Regions from separate parts of the Psychromonas sp. SR45-3 genome, predicted to be linked through region 1. Evidence: predicted binding sites of a transcription regulator. Region 1 holds the regulator's gene; the other holds the start of a gene.
The links. Region 1 encodes LexA, which represses DNA repair genes until DNA is damaged. Its sites were predicted from a motif close to TACTGTATNNNNATACAGTA; they were not measured.
Positions count from the first base shown of each region.

Region 1 (3,442 bases):
TAAAATCAATAATGTTTCTGGTAGCCTATGGAATGGACAAGCCAAACAAATTATCATCAACCCTAAGGTTACGCTCCATAATGTGCAATGGAATGTTCAATTAAAAGCATTATTGAATTTAGCAATAGGTGCTGATGTCTCCTTTTATAATGGCCCTAATAAAATGTCAGGCAAAGGTTTTGTGCAATATGGTTTAACAGGTGCAAGCGCATCAAATGTTATGGTTGATTTAACCTCCGCAGAATTACTCACATTGATACCAACTAAATTACCAGTAAAAATAGAAGGTGATTTTTCTGCAGTTATTCAGCAGATAAAGCAAGGTGACCCTTATTGTGAGCAATTACAGGGAAGAGTGGTATGGCATAATGCCTTTGTTTATAGTCAAATGGGTAATGTAAATTTAGCTTCTCCTTCCGTAGACTTAGGATGTGATAATGGCAATATTACTGCTTTTGTCACTCAAGAATCTGAGCAATTAAATACAAACTTAGATATTAATCTTGGCGAGGGTGGTATCTACCAATTAAATGGTGAAATTCAAGGCACAGATAAACTCCCCCCATCGATAGCACAATCATTAACTTGGATTGGTCCTAAAAACGACAGCGGTGCAACCACTGTTAGTTTTAAAGGTGTGTTATAAGCGGTCTACGTTGTCTGAATTCACTCGCGAGCTCTTCGACGTGCAGTCTAAAATCGGCTTGCCGTTCCGTTCACTGATGATTGTAAGTGGAATGGTGAGTGGGATGAATAAATGTCGAATTTTAGAGGCCTGTGGTTTTTTATTGTTACTTCGAACAGTACGCCCTTTGTCCATTTCTGAGCTTTTTAAATAGGTTTAAAATCATTAATCTATTCAAACTGATAGTAGTCGCATAAATTCCTATAAAAACGGCGCTAAAGAGAAACAGCCCCTAGTAATTATCCATGTATAAATATACACTGTGTTTGTTTACAGTTTTTTATTGCTTGGAGTTCATAATGAAAGAATTAACCAAACGCCAAGGCGAAGTCTTAGACGTTATTAAAGATCAGATTGCAAAAACTGGCATGCCTCCTACGCGTGTTGAATTAGCGAAAATACTTGGGTTTAAAAGCGCCAATGCAGCAGAAGAGCATTTGAAAGCTTTAGCACGTAAAGGTGCAATTGAAATATTGTCAGGCACCTCTCGTGGTATTCGTGTTGTTAGCGACCATAAAGATAATGAAATAGTGGCCGATGAAGGTTTACCTTTAATTGGCAAAGTCGCTGCTGGTGAGCCTATTCTTGCTCAAGAGCATGTAGAAGCACATTACGATGTTGACCCCGCTTTATTTCATCCTGCGGCAGATTTTTTACTGCGCGTTGAAGGTGAAAGCATGAAAGATATTGGTATTATGGATGGCGACTTATTGGCTGTACATAAAACTCAAAACATAAACAATGGCCAAGTTGTAGTTGCGCGTGTTGAAGACAATGTCACCGTAAAACGTTTTTATCGTGATGGTAAGCAGATAACATTAAAAGCAGAAAATGCTTTATTTGATGCGATAAAGGTCGACTTAGAGTATCAATCTTTTGATATTGAAGGGATTGCGGTTGGGGTTATTCGTACTGCAGATTGGATGTAATTGGCAATTAGTGTTATTAATAACCCTCTTCCAAACTTATAGTGTGAATTAAATGAAACGTTTAATAATAATTTTTAGTGCGCTGTTAATGATTTTATTTTTTATTATCGGTAGCACCCAATCTTTTCATTTAGTTCACAGTAAAAATGATGCCTTAGTGTTACAACAGACACGGCAGCCATTACCTGAATTTGCCTTTGAAAAAGCTGGGGAAGTCGCTTTTACCAACCAATCTTTAAAAGGAAAGTGGACCTTATTTTTTGTGGGTTATACTTATTGCCCCGACGTTTGTCCAACCACATTAGCAGACCTAGACCGTATTTACCCAAGCTTAGCCAATGATCGAAATACAACCACACAAGTTGTATTTATTTCTGTTGATCCTAATCGAGATAAAGCAGAACAACTGGCAGATTATGTGCACTATTTTAATAAAGCATTTATTGGCGTAACCAGCACCCATCAACAACTTTGGCCATTTGTTACTCAATTAGGATTGATTTATAGCTTGGTTGAAGAGGGGGAAACTGATGATTTTTATTTAGTTGACCATAGTGCTTCTATTGTTCTAATCAATCCTGAAGGTGAGTTTCATGCCACGTTTAAATCGACAATTAATGCACAGGGCATTAATCATGTTGATATGGATTTAATGGTTGAAGATATTAAAGCAATACAGGCGAATTATTAAAAGCGCTAATGGATTTAGCCTCATTTAGGGTTGCTGCTAAATCAGTAAGGGCTGTTTACCGTTGAGTTGATGTATAAACTAAACGGTAGGTGATCGCAGTTTATAACTTTTTTGTCCAAAATAATGCACTACCAAACTCAGGATCCAGCTGATAATCAGAAAAGCCAAGGCGCTGATAAGCTTTACAAGCAATGGCATTACCACTTAATACTTCTAGCGTTATTTTGCAGCAATCCTGCTGTTTTGCGACTTCTTCAATTTTTTCAAATAAATGTTTAGTAAGGCCTTGGCCTCTAAAATCATTGTGTACGACAACATCATGAATATTAAATAATGGCTTACAAGCAAAAGTAGAGAAGCCTTCTATCGCAGTTAGTAATGCAGCTGGATGCTCATCACTAAAAATTAAAACAATAAAAACATCATTCCTAGCAAGCAAGTTTGTGATTAAGTTCTCTTTGGCAAAGTCACTCAAATCTTCACCTCCACCCATAGGGTCACAAGCATAATGCGACATTAAGCTTAAATAAGCCTGTGCATGTTGTGGATTATGTAAGTCCGCTACAACCGTTTGAATATTAAGCATTACTATTCCTTTTATTTTTAATTATTGGTGTTTTTTTAGTCTAACTAATGTATCAAAATTATTCTACATAAAGTGAGGACAAGCTGGTGGAAGCGCTAGCATCGATAAAAATAATCAAGGATCAACATAGGAAGTAGTTAACTTTTGACAATAATTGAGGTCAAAAAATAGAGATAAAAAATAAATACAGCTGCTAAATTAGATTTAAGTATTTAAAATAGTTACTTTAGTGTTAGACTTCTAGATGTCTAAAAGGCCATTTTAAGGAAGTAATTATGCCAATTCGTATTCCAGATGATTTACCTGCATCAAGTATTTTAAAATCTGAAAATATTTTTACGATGTCAGAAACACGAGCTAGTCACCAGAACATTCGTCCTCTGCGCGTTCTGATCCTTAATTTAATGCCTAAAAAAATTGAAACTGAAACGCAACTCATGCGTTTATTATCTAATACTCCCTTACAAGTTGATATTGAACTGTTACGAGTGGACGCTAGAGCAACACGAAATACACCGCAAAAGCATTTAGATAAGTTCTACGGTGACTTT
Region 1 is NZ_JACJDP010000027.1:14,035-17,476, forward strand. Features, by position in the region: gene H5084_RS13770 (type II secretion system protein N) at 1-646, shown strand, start outside; gene lexA (transcriptional repressor LexA) at 985-1,614, shown strand; gene H5084_RS13780 (SCO family protein) at 1,667-2,305, shown strand; gene H5084_RS13785 (GNAT family N-acetyltransferase) at 2,406-2,891, opposite strand; gene metA (homoserine O-succinyltransferase) at 3,167-3,442, shown strand, end outside.

Region 2 (3,442 bases), on a different contig from region 1:
TTAAGCCCTGTCACTATCAATAACTACCAACGCCATCTTAATGAGTTTATTGCATTATTAAAGCTTCAAAATATACAAACATGGCAACAGCTTGATACACACCAAGTACGCTTATTAGCTAAACAGTTACATCAAAATGGTATTAAAGCACGCTCCATTGCCACCAAACTTTCTGCATTACGCTCTTTTCTAGAATACCTAGTTAAGAACGATCAACTCACCTTTAATCCCGCTAAAGGTGTTGCAGCCCCAAAATTAGATAAGCCGCTACCTAAAAACATCAGTGTCGACGATATGGATCAGCTATTAGATATTGATGGCGATGATCCACTTACCATTCGAGATCATTGTATGATGGAACTCATGTATTCTTCTGGGTTAAGGTTAAGTGAGTTAGTGGGTATTAACTTAAAAGATATAAAGTTATCGGAAAAAGAGATAATGGTCACCGGTAAAGGAAGTAAACAGCGCTTATTACCTATCACTAAAAGTGCCGTTATCACTATTAAACTATGGTTAAAGATCAGACCTGAGTTTGCGGAAGCCGGTGAAAAAGCACTCTTTTTATCCAAACAAAAAAAACGAATTTCAGCGCGTAGTGTGCAAATGCGGATGGAAAAATGGGGACTACAGCAGGCATTACCAAGCCACGTTAATCCTCACAAATTGCGCCATTCATTTGCAACGCACATGTTGGAATCCAGTGGTAATCTACGAGCAGTACAAACCTTATTAGGGCATGCTGACCTAGCCACTACACAAATTTATACGCATTTAGATTTTCAACATTTAGCAGAAGTGTATGACAAAGCACACCCTCGCGCTAAGCGTAAAAAATAATATTATTAACAGGGATAAAAATGAAATTTTATAGACCCCTTCGCCCTTTCAAAGCAATTAGCTTTGATTTGGATGACACCTTATATGACAACCATCCGATCATCATAAAGGCGGAAGCAGACTTCCTTGTCTATTTGCGTACAACCTATCAGCAATTAGCAGAGTTAGATGCCCGTAAATGGGGGTTATATAGAGATTTACTGGTAAAAGAAAATCCGGCATTACAACATGATGTATCGCTATGGCGTAAAGAAATAATTCAACGCATCATGGTGGTTTATGGTATTGCAATGGTTAATGCTATTAAGTATGCCGATAGTGCATTACAGGTATTTCTGCAATTACGCAGTGATTTCACGGTGCCCGAAAAAAGTATTAAATTATTACAACAACTCGCATTGCATTACCCTGTCATCGCATTAACCAATGGTAACGTGAATGTGGAACAGATCGGTCTCCATGATAAATTTAAATTTGTAATAAAAGCGGGCAATGGATTACGCAGCAAACCACATTTAGATATGTTTCAACAAGCAGCATCAAAGTTAGATATCAAGGTAGAGGACATATTACACGTGGGTGATCACTTGATCTCAGACGTATATGGGGCACAAAATAATAAAGCACAAGCAGTTTGGTTTAACCCTAACCATACAAAACTTGATCGTGCCAAGTTACTACCGACTTTGGAAATGACCGACCTACAAGACTTATTAACTATTTTATAGCCCGCTATTTATCGTTCAGGTTAATAGCTCAGCGACTATCAATAATCATTACCACGGTATTTCAGCAGAGGTTCTTTGGCATATACTAAAACATAGAATATTCACATTTATGCGATGTTTCGGTATAGTTCCTTTCTACTGAATAAATAAACAGGCATTTTTATGGACGTATCTTACCTTATCGATGATTTAAATGATCATCAACGCGCTGCCGTATCAGCACCAGAACAAAATATGCTGGTGTTAGCCGGCGCCGGCAGTGGTAAAACACGTGTTTTAACCCATAGAATCGCATGGCTTATGCAAGTTAATCAAATACCTACCTACGGTATTTTAGCGGTTACCTTTACTAACAAAGCAGCAAAAGAGATGCGTGGACGTATTGCTGACATTTGCCCACAGCAAATTGGCAGTATGTGGATTGGTACTTTCCACGGTATTGCCCATCGTTTATTGCGCTTGCATCATCAAGAAGCAAACTTACCCGAGCAGTTCCAAATTATTGATAGTGATGACCAACAAAAGATGGTTAAGCGCATAATCAAAAGCTTAGGGTTAGATGAGAAGTATTACCCTGCAAAAGAGCTGCAGTGGTATATCAACGATAAAAAAGACGAAGGGTTACGTGCTAAACATATCGACCCAGGTTTTGGCGTACAAGATAAGCATCGCTTGCAAGTCTATCAAGCCTATGAAGCCGCTTGCCAATTAGCTGGATTAGTGGACTTTGCAGAATTATTATTGCGAGCGCATGAGTTATTATTAAATAACGCCGCACTATTGCTTCATTATCAACAGCGTTTTCAACATGTTTTAGTTGACGAGTTTCAAGATACGAACAAATTACAATACGCTTGGTTAACACTATTAACTGATAACAATAATTACCTAACCATTGTTGGTGATGATGATCAGTCCATCTACGGTTGGCGTGGCGCAGATATTGAAAATATTCAACGTTTTTTAAAAGAGAAAACGTCACCCGTTACTATTCGTTTAGAGCAAAATTATCGCTCTACAGGCAATATCCTAAAAGCCTCAAATCAATTAATTCAAAATAACAGCGATCGTTTAGGAAAAGTTCTGTGGACTGACGGGGATGATGGCGAGCCAATATCCATCTATAGTGCCTTCAATGATTATGATGAAGTGCGTTATGTCACCAGCCAGTTGCAAACATGGGAAAAGGCAGGTAACAAACTCAGCGAATGTGCCATTTTATACCGCAGCAATGCTCAATCGCGTTTATTTGAAGAACAATTAATGGCACAGCAAATTCCTTACCATATCTATGGCGGGCAACGTTTCTTCGACCGCTTGGAAATTAAAGACAGCATCGCCTATTTACGATTAATGAATAACCATCAAGACGACGCAGCATTCGAACGAATTGTTAATAAGCCTAAACGAAAAATAGGTAATACTAGCTTAGATAAAATAAGAATTTGTGCCCGTGAGCAAGGTTATACGCTATGGCAAGCTAGCCAATACTTAATTGAAAACAAACAATTAAGTCCTGCTGCTAAGGCGTCATTAAGTGGTTTCTTAACTTTAATTAACCGCTTTAAAAATGAAACCTCAGAATTACCTTTATTCCAAATGGTGGATCACATCAATAAACACTCAGGTTTAGAGGCGATGTATGAAGCTGAAAAAGGAGAGAAATCCCGTAGCCGAATCGAGAATTTACAAGAATTAGTCTCAGCGACTAAAGGATTTGTTATTCCAGAAGAAGAGCAAGAGATGGAAGAGTTGACTGCCTTTTTAGCTTACGCAGCTTTAGAATCAGGTGATAATCAAGCCGATGAGTTTGAAGATGCAGTGCAATTAATGACTATGCATGCAGCTAAAGGGTTAGAGTTTCCGCAGGTATT
Region 2 is NZ_JACJDP010000015.1:30,753-34,194, forward strand. Features, by position in the region: gene xerC (tyrosine recombinase XerC) at 1-840, shown strand, start outside; gene H5084_RS10015 (HAD-IA family hydrolase) at 861-1,568, shown strand; gene uvrD (DNA helicase II) at 1,731-3,442, shown strand, end outside.
Region 2: the regulator LexA is predicted to act here: its motif matches at 1,705-1,724, upstream of uvrD (DNA helicase II).